4 regions of the Arthrobacter sp. NPDC057013 genome follow, and region 1 is predicted to be linked to each of the others. Evidence: riboswitches for the same ligand, from Rfam matches in the RefSeq annotation. Region 1 holds a riboswitch; each other region holds the start of a gene.
The links. Region 1 has a riboswitch for cyclic di-AMP ahead of ACFTSA_RS20225 (LysM peptidoglycan-binding domain-containing protein). Riboswitches for the same ligand answer to the same signal wherever they lie in the genome.

Region 1 (4,841 bases):
TTTGCGGCGCGCTGGTTCCCCGACGGGCCCACCCCCGAGGCCCTTGCCGGCGCCCCCGTCATGCAGTACGACCGGAAGGACACGCACCAGCTGGCTGTCCTCGCACGCGTCGCACCCGACGCCACTCCGCCGCAGCATTTCATCCCCGATTCAGTCCAGTACGTTGAATCGGTCCACGCGGGCCTGGGCTGGGGCATGGTGCCGGACCAGCAGGACCCGGAGAACTCGCTCGTGGAACTCGACCCGGCGTGGAGCGAGGACCTGCGGCTCTACTGGCAGGTGTGGACGCTTGACTCGCCGGGCCTCGCGGAGGTGACGGACGCCGTCGTCCGCGCCGCCCAGACGCTGCCGCCGCACCGAAAATAATTTCTGCGCGGCGGGGTGAGTCAGGACAGCACGGGCTCCAGATCCTTCTTTTCGTCCACAATGGGGATGTTCTTCGGGGCGGCCGCCCTGACGAACCTTGGTCCGGCCGGGCCGTACGCGTCCGCCGGTTCCGGGAAGAGCCACAGCACCGCGGGGTAGAGAACGGCCACCAGGCCGATCGAAACGGGGATGCTCAGGTCCACTCCAGCGGCGAGATTGCCAAGAGCACCGACGAACTGGTTCGGAACGTTCACGAACATGATTCCCATGAGCGCAGAGAAGATCCAGACGCCCATCGCACGCCAGTTCCACCCGCGGTTGAACCAGTACCGGCCGCCCACCTGGCGGCGGTTGAAGACCTGGAGCGAGTCGGCGTCGTACCATCCGCGGCGTGTCACGTACCCGATCATCATCATGATCATCCACGGAGCAGTACAGGTGATGATGAGCACCGCGAAGGTGGAGATGCTCTGCACAACGTTGAAGGCAAAGCGGCCCACAAAGATGAAGACGATCGCGATGGACCCGATGAACAGCGTGGCCTGGACGCGGGAGAACCGGGGAAAGACGCTGGAGAAGTCGAGGCCTGTTCCGTAGAGCGCGGTGGTGCCGGTGGACATTCCGCCTACCAGGGCAATGAGGCATACCGGCAGGAAGTACCAGGCAGGGGAAACGGCCAGGAGGCCGCCCACGTAGTCAGAGTTTTCAAAGAACGACGGCGCCTCCGTGGCAATGATGGTGGCTGTGACCAGCCCGAAGCCAAACGGCACGAGAGTGGCGACCTGGGCGAGAAAGGCGGCAGCCATGACTTTTCGCTTTGGCGTCTCAGCCGGGATGTATCGGGACCAGTCGCCCAGGAAGGCGCCGAAGGAGATCGGGTTGGACATGACAATCAGTGTCGATCCTATGAAGGACGGCCAGAACAGCGCGTTGGTGGCAGCATCCGCCGCCTGCCCGAACGTCCCGGCGTAGGAAGCATCGAACGAACCCGCGAATGCAAAGATGCCGAGCAGGAAGAGCAGGGATGCGGCGACCACAGCGATCTTGTTGACCCAGAGCATGAAACGGAACCCATAGATGCACACGGTCAGGATCAGGACAGCAAAGACGCCGTAGGCGAGGCTTAGCGTCACGGCGTTTTGGGGCAGCCCGACCAGGCGGTTCGCGCCCCCTACCAGCGCGTCCCCTGAGCTCCACACGGAGATGGAGAAGAAAGCGAACGCGGTCAGGAGTGACAGGAAGGACCCCACGACACGGCCGTGCACGCCCAGGTGCCCGGAGGACGAGACGGCATTGTTCATCCCATTGGTCGGGCCAAAAACAGCCATCGGGCACAGAATCAGGCCGCCGACGACGACGCCCAGGACAGTGGCCAGCAGTGCGTCCTTGAAGGACAGCCCAAAGAGAATGGGAAATGAACCCAGGACCACCGTGGCGAATGTGTTTGCACCGCCGAACACCAGCCGGAAGAGGTCCAGCGGTTTCGCGGTCCTGTCGGCAGCGGGAATCGGTTCGATGCCGTGCTTTTCGACTTCGGTCACTGCGGGGGCTTTGGAACCGTTGGTCATGAGATCGCCTTCTGGCTGGCAGGCGCCGGAGAAAGATGCTCGTGGACGGCGAGCACGCTGCCTGACTTTGTCCTGGCGAAAATGATGGTCTCCCTCTCGCGAAGGGTCTCTTGGGTGCCGGCAACGTCGATCACGGTTTCGACATCGTGGCTGAACACGGCACTGTCGCCGGCCACCTGAATGTAGGCGTTGGAGCTGGCGCATCCTGCGACCCGCCAGCCGTCCTCCACCCAGTTCTGCCACAGGTCGCGGTATTCCCCGCGCGAGCTGAGGCGGTTCGGTTCGGAATGGAAGATGAAGGTCGCATCGGGCGCGAAACAGTCGAAGTAGCCGTCTGTATCGGTGGCCGCGAAGGCGGTCATCAGCCTCTTCGCTGCTGCCTCAACCTCGGCGGTGGTCATGGCGGTGGTGATCAGGTCCACGGGAACTCACTCTCGGCGGTGCTTGCAAATGCTTCAGCCGTCACGTGTCCCAACTCACATCCGGCCAGGGTGTCAGTAAACCCGACAGGGTATTCAGCAGTCAACAATTGTTGCTTGACAGTGACTTTTGTTTCGCGCGTCGGCAGCCGACAGCGGCAGAAACGCAGCAGCGGCGGGTGCCGATGCACCCGCCGCTGCCGCATGAACCGTTCCGCCTCTCAGGCGTTTACGTGCTGTTAGGCGTTCACCCGCACGTAAGTCGAGCCGGTGAGCCAGGAGGCCGGGTGCACGATGGTTTCGTTGACACCGTTCATGCCGCTGCTGATGGCCTGCCCGCCGCCGATGTAGACGCCGACGTGTCCGCCGCTGATCATCAGGTCGCCGGGTTGCGGAGCCGAAACGGGAGTGCCGTACTGGTAGAACTGCGCGGGTGCGAGGTCGCCGACGGATTTGCCGACGGACCGCAGGGCCTGTTCCACCAGGACGGTGCAGTCCTGGGTCGCACCGAGCTGTGCCCGGGCGGAGGCCACAATGGCTGCGCCCACGCCGCCGGCCGCCGGTGCGGTCGGTGCTGCCGGGGTTATCGACGCGGAGGCGTTGTAGATTCCCATGCCGGTGGGCTCCGGGACGGCCGGGGCCGCCGGTGCCGCCGGAACGGCAGGAGCGGCCGGAACCCCGGGCACTGCCGGAGCTGCCGGAGCGGCAGGGACCGCGGGGGCTGCAGCTGCGCCCGGACCCGGGATGAGGATCTGGTCGCCGGGGTAAATGATCGACGCCAGTGACAGGCCGTTCTCTGCCAGCAGCGCATCAAGGCTGACGCCGTGGCGTGCCGCAATAGCCCCGAGGGTATCGCCGGGCATTACAGTGTGCGATGCTCCGGCCACAGCAGATCCGGCGTCTGCCGGAGCAGGGACTGCCGGTGCAGCCTGGGCCGGTGCGGCGAGCGCCTGGCCGGCGACGGACTGCACGGCGGCAGCGGCCGGGGCCGCGGCGGACTGGGCTGCACCGCCGGCAGGAGTTTCGGGCGCGTAGGCACCGGCGTGGGCGGGTGCCCCGGCGCCGAAGAGGAGACCGGAAGCGACGGCGGCCGCGGCCGCCGGCTTGGCGACCGAGGCGGCGTTGGACTTGAGGGAATACTGCAGGCCCTGCAGGGCGATGGAGGTGGTCGGGGTGGCGCGATGGCGCGCGGCCGTGGACTTACGTGACATGGTGATGTGCCTCTCCCATGCCTGCGGGGTTAGCTGTCGGGTTCGGGTGGGAGTCACCCGGTCCTGCCCGCTGCTGGGCGGTGCGTCTGGACTTAACCCCAGGCCCTGATGCGCAAGGCCGGTACTAACGTGGTTCCCCCGTCCCTGCCAGTTGTCATAGCGAACGGATCCCGGTCAGTGGCAGGGCTCGGCATTCTGCCCGGGAATGCCCTGAGCGGAACCAGGGCACCGGCCGAGGCTATCGCATCTCCGCACCAAAAGTCACATTTCGGTAACGGCCGGGGATGTGCGGAAGTGCAGGTGCCAACACCCTACAGGGCCTTCACCGCACCCAGCACCTTGGTCAGGGAATCCTTGGCGTCGCCAAACAGCAGCGTGGTCTGCGGCTCGAACATGAGGTCGTTCTCGATCCCGGCGAACCCCGGTCGCATTGAGCGCTTGAGGAACACCACCTGGCGCGCGTCCGCCACCTCGAGGATCGGCATCCCGTAGATCGGTGAGCCGGCGGTGGTCTTCGCGGCGGGGTTCACGACGTCGTTCGCGCCGACCACCAGTGCGACGTCGGCGGTGCGGAATTCGGAGTTGATCTCGCCCATTTCCTTGAGCGATTCGTAGGGCACATTGGCCTCGGCGAGGAGCACGTTCATGTGCCCGGGCATGCGGCCGGCCACGGGATGGATGGCGAAGTCCACGCGGATTCCCCGGGTTTCCAAGGCCTGCGCCAGCTCTGCCGCGGTGTGCTGGCCCTGGGCCACAGCCAGCCCGTAGCCGGGAACGATGATGACCCGCTGAGCGTAGCCCAGCAGCACCGCCACGTCCTCCGCGCTCGACGAGCGGACCGGGCGGTCGCTCACGGCGGTGGATCCCGCCGTCGAGCCTCCCCGGAAGGCGCCGAACAGGATGCCGGCCACGCTACGGCCCATGGCCGCGGCCATCGCCCGGGTGAGGATGGTGCCCGACGCGCCCACGAGCGTACCGGCCACCACCAGGAGCACGTTCCCCAGCACCAGTCCGGACGCTGCAACCGCGAGGCCGGTGAACGCGTTGAGCAGGGAGATGACGATCGGCACGTCGGCGCCGCCCACCGGCAGCACCAGCAGCACGCCTGCCACCAGCCCCAGCAGCAGGAGCAGCAGCGCCAGGACGAGGGATCCGCCCGTCACGACGGCGACGGCGGCACCGACTGCGGCGAGCAGCACCGCCCCCATGAGCACCGCCAGCCCGGGGAACACCACGGGGCGGGTGGTCATGAGCTCCTGCAGTTTCGCGAACGTCAC
Region 2 (4,841 bases), on a different contig from region 1:
AGAGGTCCACGTCCATGTAAGCGAGGACGGGTGACGGTGAAGCCAGCCAGACTTTCCGCAGGGCGTTGCCGCGGCCCTTCTCCTCGAGGTGCACCACGGTGACCTCGCGGAGTTCCCGGGCCACGCGTTCGGCGGCCATGAGCGTGCCGTCGGTGCTTGCGTTGTCCGCAACGGTGATGCGGAACGAGTGCGGGAACGTGCCGCGCAGGTAGGCGTGGAGCCGACGCAGGCACTCCTCCAGGTCGCGTTCCTCGTTGTAGACCGGGATGGTCACGTCCAGGACCGGTACCGCGGTGGAGGTGTCGATGGGCGACCGCCGCGGATGCCCGATGAGGGTCTGCACCGGGGCCTGTCCGGCCGCGCCGGCTCCATGGGGCGCGTGCGGCTGCAGGTGCAGCGGTGGGTGCGGCGGGGTTCCTGAGTCCTGGTCAGTGATGGTCATGCATCAACAGTGGCGACCGCTGTTATGAGGGTTTTAGGGCGAAGCTGTGCAGGGGCTGTGGAAGTGCTTCAGCACCGCGTTCTCCCGCGAAGTGGCGGCATATCCGCACCTTTTTGCCTGCCGCGGGAAGACCGGGGACAGCAAAAGGGCCCCGGATCCTGGCGGATCCGGGGCCCTGGGCATCTAAGCCGGGCACCCTAGAGCGGTGCAGAAATGGTCGCCGTCAGCCGGTCCGGCCGCGGCAACCGGTCAGTACCAGTTGTGGGCGAGGTGCCAGTTCAGCGCGCCACACGGGGAGTCGTAGCGCTCCTTGATGTAGTCCAGGCCCCAGTTGATCTGGGTGCGGTAGTTGGTGCGGTAGTCCGCCCCGGCGGTCGCCATCTTCTCGGCGGGCAGCGACTGGACGATGCCGTAGGCGCCGCTGCTGGCGTTGGTGGCCGTCGTGCGCCAGTCCGATTCCTTGGTCCACAGCCGCTGCAGGCACTGCATCTGGTCTGCGGACCAGCCGAAGGAGCCCAGCTTGCTGGCCGCGTAGGCCTGGGCGCCGGCGGGGTCGTTCAGGGCAACAGGCGCTGCGGCCTTCGCGGGAGCAACCTTCGCGGCCACCTTGACGGCGGGCGCGGCCTTGGCAACCGGCGCGGCCTTCGGTGCAGCTTTGGTGACTGCCTTCGGGGCCGCGGCCTTGGCGGCCTTGGGGGCCGCAGCCTTGGGAGCAGCCTTGGCGGTCGCCTTGGTGGCTGACTGCGGAGCGATGGACGCCGCGGAGGGGGCCGGCAGAGCCGAGATCAGCGTCTTGTCGAAGCTCAGCGTCTGCCCGGCGTCGGCGGTGGCCGCAGACGTCACGGCGGCTGTAGGCGTAGCCTGGTCGGCCGCGTGGCCTGCGGCGCCGACGCCCACGAGCACGGCCGCGGCAGTGGTCAGGACCGCTGCCCGGCGACCGAGCGACGGAAGGCCGGCAGCGAAGCGGCCAAATGCAGTCTTGGGCTGGGCCGGCTCGGCGCGGTGGCGTGAAATCGTGGCGTCAGTCTTGTGCGAGGCGCGTTCAGGGCGCGCCTGAGTCTTAAATTCAGACATGGTGGATTGCCTCTCAACACCTGCGGAGTTAGCTGTCGGGTTCGGATGAGGTCATCCGGCCGCACGGAAAATTCACGTGTCGGCTTCACCCCAAGGGCTGATGCGGTAAGCCCGGGACTCTGGTTCCCCCGCCTCTGCCTGATCTAGCGGAATCCGGGAAGCGGCAGAGCTGGGCGTCAATCCGGAGATGCGGCTCTAGTGGTGGCCGCACCATATCGACGGTACAGGAGGCTTTTGATTAAGTCACATTTAGGTAACGGGAATCACGACGACGGCGCGGCGCCTTGTGCGGGCAGGCGGACGGCAAATTCCGTCCGGCCGGGCCGGGACGAAACCTCCACCGTGCCGCCGTGCGCTTCCACGATTGACTGCACGATGGACAGGCCCAGGCCGCTGGTTCCCTCTTCCGAGGCCACGCCCGGTTCTCCCTGTGAAGTCCCCGGTTCTCCCCGCGAATCCGCGGCACGGAGGTCCGTTGCGCCATCCGTGCCAGCGCCCCTCGCCGCTGCCGATGCAGGCGCCATGGGAGACCGCGCCGGCGTCGCACGTGAGGCGTCTGCGCGGGCGAAGCGGGCGAAGACCTTGTCCACGAATTCGGGCGCGATGCCGGCGCCGTCGTCCGTGACAGTAATCACAGCGCTGCCGTCGGCCGAACGCATCACTCCGGTGGTCACCGTGGTGCCGGGCGAGGTGTGCTTGCGGGCATTGGAGAGCAGATTGACGAGGACCTGGTGGAGCTGGGATGCATCGCCCCGGACGGACACCGGTTCCTCGGGAAGGTCGAGGTGCCACGCCCGGTCCGGTGCCATGACTTTCTCGTCGCTGACGGTCTCGATCACCAACTGGGTGAGGTCGACGTCGCTGAGCTTGAGCGGCTGGCCCTCGTCGAGCCTGGCGAGCAGCAGGAGATCCTCCACCAGCGCGGTCATGCGCTCCGACTGGCTCTGCACGCGTGCAAGTGAGCGCTGGCCGTCCGGGCTGAACTGTTCGGTCATGCGCATCAGCTCGGTGTAGCCGCGGATGGCCGTCAGCGGAGTCCGGAGCTCGTGCGAGGCGTCCGCCACAAACTGCCGCACCTTCATTTCGCTTTCCTGCCGCGCTTCCAGCGCGTTGGAGACGTTGTCCAGCATCTGGTTCAGAGCGTTCCCCACGCTGCCCACTTCGGTTCCGGGATGGGCGTTCGACGGCGGGACGCGGACCGCGAGTGCCACCTCACCGGCGTTCAGCGGCAGGCGCGACACCTGCGTGGCCACCTCGGAGAGCTGCTCCAGCGGCTTCATGGTGCGGCGGATGAGCACCGTCCCGGCGAGGCCGATCAGCACGAGTCCGCCCAACGAGACGATGGTGATGGTCCAGACCAGCGACGTCAGTGTGCTCTGCTTCTCTGCCAGGGGAAGCCCGGTCACCATGACTTCGCCGTAGGGCGTCTGGGCGGCAACAAGACGGTAGTCACCCGTGGACAGGGCACGGTCGACGGGGACGCCATCGCGGCGGAGCTCCAGAAGGGTCTGGTTGTCTGCGGCCGAGAGCGTCTTGCGGGTGGCATCCGATGCCAGGAACCCGGCGCTGACCTGCCCGGACTGGATCCTGGCCACGAGGGTTCCCACCCGCTGGCCCCGGCCTTCGAGGGGGTCCGGCCTGTTGCCAGCGGAGCCGAGCGGCGGACGGCCAAAGTCCCGGGCCCTGTCAGCGGCTCCCGTGAGCTGGTCGTCGAGCTGTCGGGTCAGGAACGAATCCATCGAGGCGTAGCTGAAGAGGCCGATGGCAGCGCAAATGGCCACCAGAAGCGCCATGGCCACGAGGACCAGGCGGGTGCGCAGGTGCCAGGTGCCCGGCTTCAGCCAGCTTCGGCGCTGGGTACGGACTGCACCGGAAAGGTTTGCCACGGCCTACTCTGCCGGCTTGATGACGTAGCCCGCACCGCGGACCGTGTGGATCATTGGCGGGTGCACGGCATCCACCTTCTTGCGCAGGTAGGAGATGTACAGCTCAACGATGTTGGCCTGGCCGCCGAAGTCGTAGTTCCACACGCGGTCCAGGATCTGGGCCTTGCTGACCACGCGCCTGGGGTTCTCCATGAGGTAGCGCAGCAGCTCGAACTGGGTGGCGGTCAGCTGCAGCTCGTCGCCGGCCCGGGTGACTTCGCGGGTGTCGAGGTTCAGGACAAGGTCGCCCACCACGAGCTCGGCGGAATCCATGGCGGCCACGCCGGAGCGCTGGACCAGCCGGTGCAGCCGCAGCAGGACTTCCTCCATGCTGAACGGCTTGGTGACGTAGTCGTCGCCGCCCGCGGCGAGGCCCACGATGCGGTCCTGCACCGCGTCCTTGGCGGTGAGGAACAGGGCCGGGACCTCCGGCGCGAAGGCGCGGATCCTGCCCAGGAGCTCGACGCCGTCGAACCCGGGAAGCATCACGTCAAGCACCAGCACGTCCGGGCGGAACTCCTTGGCGAGTTTCACGGCCTCGGGGCCGTCGGCAGCGACGGCGACGGACCAGCCGGCCATGCGCAGGCCCATGCTCATGAGCTCCGAGAGGCTCGGCTCGTCGTCGACCACCAGAGCACGGATGGGGGATCCGTCCGGGTGGGTCAGCTGGGGAAGGTTGTTGGTCATGGAGTGCGAAGTGGCCATGTGACAACTCTCCGTCCTGGTGTTTAGCCGCCGCTTTGGCAACCCTGTGCGCCGGCTGTGAATCCCAGCCTAGCGAGCTGAAAGGCGCCGTATACGCATTTTTCAGGTCACAGCCATGGCTCTTCCGCCGCACAGGACAATCACAGGAAGGCTTTCCAGTCTGGAACGGACACTTCCGCATCCCTAAGGAGATAGCAATGAGCGGACAGCGGCAGGCACCTGTTCCAGAAAGCACACCACTGCCTTCGGCGCCGCAGCCGGATGGGCATTCCCCCGGATGGGGCTTTGGCGGGGGAACCCCGCCGTCGGCCGGAAAAGCCGGCGGACCGGCGGCCAACGGCAAGCCGTGGACCATGAAGCGCGGGCTGGTGGTGGCCGGTGCGGCTACGGTTCTGGCCGCTGGCGCAGGAGCAACCGTGTACGGCCTGGGCACCAACGCTGCCGCTGCCGGCGGAACGGCTGCCGGTGCCCAGGGCGGCCTGCCACAGGATGGCGGATCGATGGGCAGGCCGGGCGGCATGCAGGCGCCGGGCAGCGGAACCGTGCCCGGCCAGGGAGGCGACTTCGCGCCCAACGGACTCGGCGGCATGGGGAGCGGTTTTCTGCGGCGGTCCATTCGGAGTACGTCGTCGAGGAGAACGGGCAGTACGTCACCAAGGTGGCGCAGATCGGCACCGTCTCCAGCGTTTCCGGAA
Region 3 (4,841 bases), on a different contig from region 1:
TGGTTCGAAAAAGGCGCGGCCGATGGCTTCAACATCATGCCGCCCGTATTGCCCTCGGGTCTTGACGCCTTCGTGGACCACGTCATTCCGATCCTGCGGTCCCGCGGGCTGTTCCGCCGGCAGTACACGGGGAACACGCTGCGTGAGCACTACGGACTGCCGAGGCCCGCCAGCGCCTTTGCCCCGGCAGGCTCGGAGGAAGCCGTACCCGCTTAGGCGTTCTGCTGCACGGGCAGTTCCGGCTGCTCCGGCACTTCGGGGTTCCCGGGCAAGGGCTTGCGGGCCAGCCAGGCAGCGACGATGGCACCGGAGATGTTGTGCCACAGCGAGAACACGGCCGACGGCAGGGCCGCCAGCGGCGTGAAGTGGGCGGTGGCCAGCGTCGCCGCCAGGCCCGAGTTCTGCATGCCCACCTCGAAAGCGAGTGCCCTGCGTGCCTTGGCGTCCAGGCGGCCCACCTTGCCGGCGAGGTAGCCCAGGCCCAGGCCGAAGCCGTTGTGCAGCACCACGGCCAGGAACACAATGCCACCGGCAGCCAGGATCTTGTTGGCACTTCCCGCCACCACTACCGCCACGATGAGGGAAATAACGACGGCGGACGCCCAGGGGAGTGCCGGAAGTGCCTTGGCAACGAGGTTCTTGAGGAACAGCCGGGCCAGGAGGCCCGCCACCACCGGCAGCAGCACGGTCTTGACGATGTCCAGCACCATGCCGCCCGCGTCGATGGTCAGGAAGGAACCGGCCAGGAACAGCACCAGGACGGGCGTGACCACCGGAGCGATCAGCGTGGATACACTGGCCACCGCCACAGACAGGGCCACATCGCCCTTGGCCAGGAACGCCATCACGTTGGAGGCCGTGCCGGAGGGAGCGCAGCCGACAAGGATCAGGCCGACGGCGAGTGCGGGCTCCAGGTGGAGAAGGGTGGCGATTGCCCAGCCTGCCCCGGGCATGATGACGTAGTGGGCCACGATGCCCAGCACCACAGCCCAGGGCCTGCGGGCAACGGCCGTGAAGTCCGGCGGCGTCAGCGTCAGGCCCATGCAGAACATGATGATTCCCAGCAGGTACGGCACCGCCGGGCCGAGGGGTTTGAAGGCGCCGGGAAGCAGGAAGCCGGCGACCCCCGCTGCGAGGACCAGAAGGGGGAAGACGGTCACCGCGACGCGCGCAATCCTGGCTTCCGCGGCAAGGGCCGGGTTCAGGGGTGCGGCGCCGGCCTCCGTGGCCGGGGGAGCGGATACGGGGTATTTTGTTGCCTCAAGCATTCAATAATGCTGGCACCGGAGCGCCGCAACGGGCCAATTCATGACTGATGTCTGACAAATGTGTCGTGCCCGGCAAAATTTTCTGCGGCACGGGCCGGGCCCCGATCGTTCCCGGTGCGATACTGGATTGCACTGGATCGGCATTCAAGGGGACGGAATGATCCTAGACACGGCAACACTGCGGGTTGCCTTCGCGGCGATGACCCTGGTTCTGGCGTTGCTGTTCTACTTTTCAACGTTCCGCAGCACCCGCTCGCCCTACAGCGCCTGGTGGTGCGCCGCCCTCCTCCTGTTCCTCTCCGGCTCGGCATCCTTCCTGCTCAACGGCACGCCGCAGCAGGTCTGGGCCAATCCGCTGGGCAACTTCCTTCTGGTGTCCGGCGCGGCAGGCGTCTGGGCCGGGGCGCGGTCCCTGCGGAACCTGAAGTACAACCTGTGGCTGTCCGTGGCGCTGCCGGTCATTGCCGGCGCCGCCGCCGGCGTCGACAGCCCGGGATCCAACACGTGGGCCGGCGGTGCTGTTTTCCTGGCGTCCATGGCCGTGCTTATCGGGCTGGCTTCGCACGAACTGTGGCGGCTTGAACCCGGCTACTCCCGGGTGCGGATCCCCATGGCCATCGCGGCCGGCGGGGTGGCCTTCTTCTACTCCTGCCGCCTGCTGGTGTTCCTGATCCAAGGGCCGAACGGTCCTGTTTTCACCACCTACTTCGGGTCCGCGGTGACCACCATGGTCACCATGGTGCTGCTGGTGGTGGTTTCCTTCAGCATGGCGGGGCTGAGCACCGAGCAGCAGACCCGGGCGCTGCGGACGGTCGCCACCCAGGACGGGCTCACGGGATTGTTCAACCGCGGCGCCTTTCTGGAGGCGGCCGCAGAGGAACTGGAACGCAGCAGGACCGCCAATAGCGGCGGGTCCCTGATCCTCGCCGACCTCGACCACTTCAAATCGGTCAATGACACCTTCGGCCACGCGGCGGGGGACCTGGCGCTGCAGGCGTTTGCCGCAGCGTGCAGCGCATCGGTCCGGTCCACGGACGTCGCGGGGCGCTACGGCGGCGAGGAGTTCATCCTGCTGCTTCCCGGTGCCGGCCCCAAGAGCGCGGAAATCATCGCGGGCGAAATTAGCAGGAGGCTGGCAGAGCAGCACATTCCCGAGCTGCTGCGGATGCCGACCGTCAGCTACGGAATTTCGACCTACAACGCGAAAACCGCCGATCTCGACGAGGTGATCGCAGCCGCAGACGTCGCCCTCTACGAAGCCAAATCGCAGGGTCGGAACCGCACGGTCAGGGGCTGAGGCGGGGTTGCTGCCGTCTTAAAGGCAGGCGCCGGATCCGGAATGCATGGGGGACAATCCGGACCCGGTGATCCTGACTCGCAGCCGGAGACTGCGGTCTTTCATCAGGCACAGCCAGTGTGTTCCGCAGTCCTTGTGGAAAGGTGGGAGCACCTTGGGGGGTGGCCGTGTTCCGCCGCCCCCAAGGCAGCGGAACACGGCGGTTTATTCAGTTCCGCCGGGCCGCGCGGCTGCTAGGCCGCGCGCACGAACGTGACGGGGCCGGTGGCGGTAAGCCAGGAGAGCGGGTGGGCCATGGTGGCGTTGATGCCGTTCATGCCGCCGCTGATGACCTTCCCGCCGCCGGCGTAGATGGCCACGTGGCCCGACTGGACCACCATGTCGCCGGGCTGCGGGGTGGAAACCACCTTGCCGTAGCTGAGGAACTGCATCGGGGCGAGGTCACCCACGTGGATGCCGGCGGCGCCGAGGGCCTTCTCCACCATGGCGGTGCAGTCCTGCGTGATGCCGATCTGGGCGTAAGCCGAGGCCAGCATGGCTGCGTTGACGCCTGCAGCAGCCTTGACCGGCGCCTTCGGCGCGGGAGCCGCGGCCTTCACGGCGACCTTGGTTGCGGGAGCCGCGGCCTTCACGGCGACCTTGGGTGCGGGAGCCGCGGCCTTCACGGCGACCTTGGCGGCGGCAGGTGCCGCAGCCTTCTTGACTGCCGGCTTTGCGACGACGACAGGTGCTGCCACCGCCGGGGCGGGTGCGGACTTGACCGCGGGGCGCTCGAAGTCGATCTTGACGCTGGAAGCGGCGCTCAGGGGAGCCTGGACCTGGCCTGCCGTCGCGAAGACGCCGGCGGGAGCCTGGGCCTGCTGGGCCGGAGCGTTGGCGGCATTGGCCGCGACGCTGCCAGTGAAGGCCAGGCCGGATGCTGCAAGGATGGCCGCAGCACGGCGGCCAGAAATAAAGCGGAACGACATGAAGAAGCCTCTCCCGATGCCTGCGAGGTGAGCTGTCGGATTCGGATGGGAGGCACCCGGCCGCGGTCCTGAGCGTGGTCAGGAACCGTGCGGCTTCACCCCAAGGCCCGCTTCAAGCGGGCCGAAAAGTGGTTTCCCCGTCTCTGCCGGACATGGGTTTTCGATTGGTTCCTCGGGCTGCGGCAGAGTTAGGCAATCAGCGCGGGAGTGCCTCCTCGATGAAAATGGCACGTTTTCCACCGTACGGGAGGCTTCGCTCAATGTCACATTCAGGTAACGGGGCCGTGTCGTTCACATCGTGCTGGCCCGCGTCAGCTATGGGTTCAGGGTGTGATTAGTGTGGTGAACCTCACTCCGCCGCATTGAGTTTGCCGGCGAGCCGTTCCCGCATTTGGATGCTGGCTGAGTTAAGGCCGATCAGTTCCACCTCGCGGCCGTGCCTGCGGTATTTCTCCGTGACGGAGTCGAGCGCGGCGATGGTGGATGCGTCCCACAGGTGGGAGGCGTGCAGATCGATCACAACGCTGTGGATGTCCGGCCCGGCGTCGCGGGCATAGTTGAACTGTGTGTAGAGGTCGTTGGAGGAGGCGAAGAACAGTTCGCCGTTCACCGTGTAGGTGGCTACCGTCCGGCCGTTGAGCTCCACTTCCGTCCGCTCCACGGTGGCGAAATGGGCCACCCGGCGGGCGAACATCGCCATCGCTGCCAGCACCCCGACGCCGACGCCGATCGCCAGGTTGTGCGTGACCACCACCGTGCCCACGGTGATCAGCATGACTGCAGTTTCCGATTTGGGCATACGCCTGAGCGTTGAGCGCGCAACGGAGTGCCAGTCGAAGGTGATGGCCGAGATGAAGATCATCACCGCCACCAGCGCCGCCATGGGGATGAGGCCCACGATGTCGCCCAGGGTGACCACCAGCACCAGCAGGAAGGCGCCGGCGAGGAAGGTGGACACCCGGCTCCGGGCGCCGGAACCCTTGACGTTGATCATGGTCTGCCCGATGACCGCGCAGCCGCCCATGCCGCCCAGGAAACCGGTGACGATGTTGGCCACGCCCTGGCCCAAGGATTCGCGGGTCTTGTTGGAGCGGGTATCGGTGATGTCGTCCACGAGCTTGGCGGTCATCAGTGATTCCAGCAGCCCCACCAGCGCCATGGACAGTGAGAAGGGGGCGATGGTCTGGAAGGTTTCCCACGTCAGGGGCACCTGAGGGATAAACAGCGTCGGCAGGCTTTCCGGCAGCCGGCCCTTGTCTTGGACGGTGGGAATGTCGATGCCGGCCACTACGGCGAGGACCGTCAGGA
Region 4 (4,841 bases), on a different contig from region 1:
GCCGAGGTTGCGTCCACCAGCACCAGCGCGCCCTCATCGGCACCGTTCACCCGCTGGACGGGCGCGGCAACGCCGGTGGAGGTTTCGTTCTGCGGCCAGGCGTAGACGTCAACGCCGGCCTCGGCCTTGGGTGCAGGGCAGGTGCCGGGCTCGGACTTGATGATGGAGGATTCCGCAAGGAACGGTGCCTTGTTGGTGGCCGCGGCGAACTTGGACCCGAACTCGCCGAAGGACAGGTGCTGTGCCTTCTCTTCCACCAGGCCGAAGCTGGCAACGTCCCAGAATGCGGTGGAACCGCCGACCCCGAGGACCACCTCGTAGCCTTCGGGGGCACGGAAGAAGGTGCTGAGGCCTTCACGGACGGATCCAACCAGGTTCTTCACGGGGGCCTGGCGGTGGGACGTGCCAAGGAGCGTCGTGGCTGCTGCGGAGAGCGCCTCGATTTGCTCGGGCCTGACCTTGGAGGGACCGGCGCCGAACCGTCCGTCCTTGGGCAGGAGGTTTGCGGGAATAGTGATGCTGGTGTCGCTCACAGTGGCTCCAATTTTCGGCATGGAAGTGCGGTTCGGCGGGGACGGGGCGATGGCCGGCAGGCAACCATGACCGCCACCAAGACCCTCCTTATTCTGCCCGAAGCGCGGATACCGCGGGAACACGCCACCGTCATAGTCCAGTCATTGAGATGGTGCCCGTCACAGGCTCGGCGGATTATCCGGACTAATTCAAAATAGGCTAAGCTGGCACTGGACGTACGGGCAGACAGCCGGTGCTGCGCCGCCGTCATACAGGACCGCCGCTGCAGCTTGCCGGATCCCGGTGCGGCGGGCCCGCGGTACGGTGGGACGGACACAATACTGTGCTCGAGGAGCTGAGCTGAATGACGGATCTGATCGACACCACGGAGATGTACCTTCGCACCATTCTGGAGCTGGAGGAAGAGAACATCGTGGCGCTTCGGGCACGCATCGCGGAACGTCTCCGCCACTCGGGCCCCACTGTTTCGCAGACCATCGGCAGGATGGAACGCGACGGCCTCGTCGTCGTCTCCGGCGACCGCCACCTGGAACTGACCGAAGTGGGCCGCAAGCGCGCCACCGAGGTGATGCGCAAGCACCGGCTCGCCGAGCGCCTCCTCGCCGACGTCATCGGCCTCGACTGGGCCTACGTCCACGACGAGGCGTGCCGGTGGGAACACGTCATGAGTGAGCGCGTGGAACGCCGGATCTACGAAATGCTCGACCACCCCACCGAATCGCCCTATGGCAACCCGATTCCAGGCCTGGCCGCGCTCGGCGGGCAGCCGGCACGCCCGTTCTCGGACGGGGTGGTGAACCTGCTGGATGCCATGACCGGCTACGGCCCGGAATCCAAGGTCACCGTCAGCCGCCTGGCAGAACCCATCCAGGTGGAGCCGGAGCTGCTGCTCCAGCTGGATGAAGGCGGGATCCGGCCCGGCGCCGCCGTCTCGCTCGAGCGCGTGGGTGAGTACATCTCTGTCCGCGTACCGGGGTTCGAGGGTGCCCTTGAACTGCCGCCGGAAGTTGCTGCGCACGTGTTCGTGCGCCTGGGCTAAGCTCCAGAGGGTGCCTACGGGGGCCAGAGGGTGCCTAACGGGCGCCTAAACCGCCCAGCGGCGCGGAAGCCATATCCTGTCTGACATCTGCAGGCAGGATGACCTACCTCTTTTGCACAGGGAATATAACGGAATTATTACCGTGCCCGTTAATCGCCTATAGTTAAACGGCAACGCCGATACAAAAGCGTTACCTGATCTGAAGCCGAACCCTGCCAGCAGATCAGCAGAACGAGTCACCCACTGGCAGGGGCGGGGGAACCACAACCGGCTGTTTCGACAGCCTTGGGGTGAAGTCCGCAGCAGCAAGTCTCTTCCGCAGAAGGAATCCTTACGGGGATACCCCTGTGCCGGAACGGCTTGTGATGGCGGACCGGGTCTGAACTCTCTGACCCGAATCCGACAGCTAACTCCGCAGGCTATCCAGAGAGGAAACAGTACTTGTCCATGCAGAATGCCCGGGGCCGCCGCCGCGCGACTGGTCCCGCTCCGGAGCCGCGCCTTGCGGAGGCCACCGCCGCGGACCGACCCCGGGACGCCCAGCGCGAAGCGCGCCGCCGCCGCCGGGGTCCGTTCCGGCAGGTTGCGGATTTCGCCTCGGCCAGTGGCGTTGGGCAGAAAGCCGGCGTTGCCCTCGCGGCCACCGGCCTCCTGCTGACTGTTACTGTCCCCGCCACCAGCCCTGTCCTGGCTGCCGGCGAGCAGGGCGGGGCGTCCGCGTCCGCTGCATCACCGGCGCAGCCGAAAGTTTCGGCGGAACCGGCGGCAAAGATCGACTTCAGCCGCACGTCAGTCTCCACCACCGGCGACCCGGACGGAAAGCTCAAGCAGCTCCTGAGCGCCCAGTCGGCCGGCAGTGTCAGCCGTGCGGCCTCGGTGGGCACCTTGGGCGGACCACTGACCACGCTGGTCAAGTCCTCGCCGTTCGGTTACCGGGTGAGCCCGATCACCGGCGGAGCCGGCGAATTCCACCGCGGCCAGGACTTCGCCGCCGAGTGCGGCACCCAGGTGCTTGCTGCAGCCAGCGGCAAGGTCACCTTCTCAGGGTGGCACCCGTATGGCGGAGGCAACCGCGTCGTGATCGATCACGGCAACGGCCTGGAGACCACGTACAACCACCTGTCGTCCTCCAGCGTCCAGGTTGGCCAGAAGGTCACCCGGGGCGAGGTTATCGCCCTCAGCGGGACCACGGGCGCCTCCACCGGCTGCCACCTCCACTTCGAGGTGATGGTCAACGGGGATGTCGTTGATCCCATGGGCTGGCTCTAGGCCAACCCGAGTGAGCACTCTCATTCCTGTGACACGCCGTAACCTGAATGTGACATTGGCTCCGAACTGCTGTACCGTCTAAACCGCGTCAACTTTTCCGAAGTTGACGCTCTTGAGTGGATTGCCTAACTCTGCCACCGCTCAAGGTCCGTTCGCATTACATCGTCTGGCAGGGGCGGGGGAACCAATTTTGGTCTTCGCAAGAAGGCCTTGGGGTTAAGTCGCAAAGCTTCCCAGGAAGCGGAGCGGCCGGGTGACTCCCATCCGAATCCGACAGCTCACCTCGCAGGCATTGGGAGAGGCTACCTTCGTGTCTTCACGCCACAATGCCGCGCGCCACCGCGCGCAAACGGTTCGTATGAACCCGTTGGACTCCGTGTCCAAGGCGGTTAGCGCCAATGCCGGCACAGTAGGTCGCCAGGCAGCTGTTATCGCAGCTGCTTCAGGACTCATCCTGAGCGTTGGCATGCCTGCCAACGCGGCCGACGCCAACATTGGTGTTTCCGCCTCCTCGGAGACCGGTTCCCAGGCCGCACAGCTTGCTGTGACCGCCGCGCCCACCGCCACTGTCTCCTTCGAGCGTCCTGCCGTCACCACGGTGGCAGCCCCGGTCGCCGAAACCGTCGCTCCGCAGTCGAGCGACGAGAGCCAGACGGCCGGCGCAGGCCAAGCCGGCGACGAGAGCACCGGTGCGGCCACGGCCGTCACCGCCAAGTCCACCGATGGTGCGGTCTCCGCCGCAGCTTCCGGACTTGCTGCAATCGCGTACACCGGCATCGGCCACCCGTACGTGTGGGGCGGCACCACCCCCAGCGGCTGGGACTGCTCCGGCTTTACCCAGTGGGTTTACGCGCAGGCTGGCATCAGCATTCCCCGCGTCAACGCGTGGAACGCCATGAAGCCCACCTCCACGCCTGCCCCCGGCGACCTGGTCATGCAGAACGGCGGCGCCCACGTGGGCATCTACGTCGGCAACGGCATGATGATCAGCGCGCTGAACCCTGCGGACGGCACTCTCCTGCACGCCGTGTCCGCAACGGGCACGTCCGCTTTTTACACCCTTCGCTAAGAATCCGATTCGAGGCGGGCCGGCTTACCCCCAAGATGCCGGCTCGTCGATAACCCACGTCCTGCTACCGCAGTCCGTGGAACACGAAAGAGAGAAACTTTAATGACTACACGTGCGACTATTGCACGGCACCGCGCCGAGGTCACCAAGACCAGCTCGCTGGCTGTCATTGCCAAGGCCGTCGGCGACAACGCCGGTGGCGTGAGCCGCCAGGCTGCAGTTATCGCTGCTGCTTCAGGTCTTGTCCTGACCAGCGGCATCGCCGCCAACGCTGCTGAGACCAACGTCCAGCGCGAATCCGCTCCGGCTTCCACGCTGGAAGTGCAGTCCGCTGCAGCGCCGGCCACCATCTCGGCCGCTTCCAGCATCGCCATCTCTTACGAGAAGCCGGCTGTCTCCACCGCGCCGGCTCCCGTCGTCGAGGCCCCGAAGCCTGTCGTGAAGGTCCAGGAAGCCGCTCCCGCCGTTGACGCCGCTCCGGCTGCTGACGCACCGGCAGTCCAGGCCACCGCCGCCGTCGAGACCGCTGCCCCGGCAGCGCCGAAGACCACAGCCGCCAGCGGCAAGGGCGCTGCAATCGCCGCTGCCGCCTACGCACAGCTGGGCGTCTCGCAGGACTGCACCGCGCTGGCCACCAACGCACTCGCCGCCGTGGGCATCCACTACCACGGCTGGCCCGCAGGATACCTGTCCCTCGGCCGCACCGTGAGCGCTGCCGAGGCCCAGCCGGGTGACCTCGCGTACTACCAGAACGGCGGCATGGGCCTGGCCCACATCGCTGTCTACGTCGGCAACGGCATGGCCGTCCACGGCGGTTGGAACGGCGGAACCACCGCACTGTTCAGCGTGAACGTGGGCTCCGGCCCTGTCTTCATCCGCGTCGGCGGCTAAGACACCCACAGCATTACGGAAAGGACCCCCGCCAGCCGG

Region 2: another riboswitch for cyclic di-AMP. It lies ahead of ACFTSA_RS13055 (hypothetical protein); the one in region 1 lies ahead of ACFTSA_RS20225 (LysM peptidoglycan-binding domain-containing protein).
Region 3: another riboswitch for cyclic di-AMP. It lies ahead of ACFTSA_RS21910 (NlpC/P60 family protein); the one in region 1 lies ahead of ACFTSA_RS20225 (LysM peptidoglycan-binding domain-containing protein).
Region 4: another riboswitch for cyclic di-AMP. It lies ahead of ACFTSA_RS05770 (M23 family metallopeptidase); the one in region 1 lies ahead of ACFTSA_RS20225 (LysM peptidoglycan-binding domain-containing protein).

What each region holds. Positions count from the first base shown of each region.
Region 1 covers NZ_JBHUSE010000021.1:3,391-8,231, reverse strand. The annotation lists gene ACFTSA_RS20240 (ArgP/LysG family DNA-binding transcriptional regulator) at 1-366, shown strand, start outside; gene ACFTSA_RS20235 (purine-cytosine permease family protein) at 387-1,934, opposite strand; gene ACFTSA_RS20230 (YybH family protein) at 1,931-2,356, opposite strand; gene ACFTSA_RS20225 (LysM peptidoglycan-binding domain-containing protein) at 2,593-3,564, opposite strand; cyclic di-AMP (ydaO/yuaA leader) riboswitch at 3,568-3,767, opposite strand; gene ACFTSA_RS20220 (NAD(P)(+) transhydrogenase (Re/Si-specific) subunit beta) at 3,876-4,841, opposite strand, start outside.
Region 2 covers NZ_JBHUSE010000008.1:148,299-153,139, forward strand. The annotation lists gene ACFTSA_RS13050 (glycosyltransferase) at 1-442, opposite strand, end outside; gene ACFTSA_RS13055 (hypothetical protein) at 692-1,516, opposite strand; cyclic di-AMP (ydaO/yuaA leader) riboswitch at 1,522-1,685, opposite strand; gene ACFTSA_RS13060 (ATP-binding protein) at 1,780-3,402, opposite strand; gene ACFTSA_RS13065 (response regulator transcription factor) at 3,406-4,146, opposite strand; gene ACFTSA_RS13070 (hypothetical protein) at 4,344-4,841, shown strand, end outside.
Region 3 covers NZ_JBHUSE010000025.1:34,278-39,118, reverse strand. The annotation lists gene ACFTSA_RS21925 (LLM class flavin-dependent oxidoreductase) at 1-216, shown strand, start outside; gene ACFTSA_RS21920 (bile acid:sodium symporter family protein) at 213-1,268, opposite strand; gene ACFTSA_RS21915 (diguanylate cyclase) at 1,426-2,565, shown strand; gene ACFTSA_RS21910 (NlpC/P60 family protein) at 2,799-3,533, opposite strand; cyclic di-AMP (ydaO/yuaA leader) riboswitch at 3,537-3,702, opposite strand; gene ACFTSA_RS21905 (SulP family inorganic anion transporter) at 3,883-4,841, opposite strand, start outside.
Region 4 covers NZ_JBHUSE010000003.1:37,851-42,691, forward strand. The annotation lists gene serC (phosphoserine transaminase) at 1-533, opposite strand, end outside; gene ACFTSA_RS05765 (metal-dependent transcriptional regulator) at 878-1,573, shown strand; cyclic di-AMP (ydaO/yuaA leader) riboswitch at 1,767-2,009, shown strand; gene ACFTSA_RS05770 (M23 family metallopeptidase) at 2,021-2,842, shown strand; cyclic di-AMP (ydaO/yuaA leader) riboswitch at 2,955-3,148, shown strand; gene ACFTSA_RS05775 (C40 family peptidase) at 3,201-3,911, shown strand; gene ACFTSA_RS05780 (NlpC/P60 family protein) at 4,014-4,802, shown strand.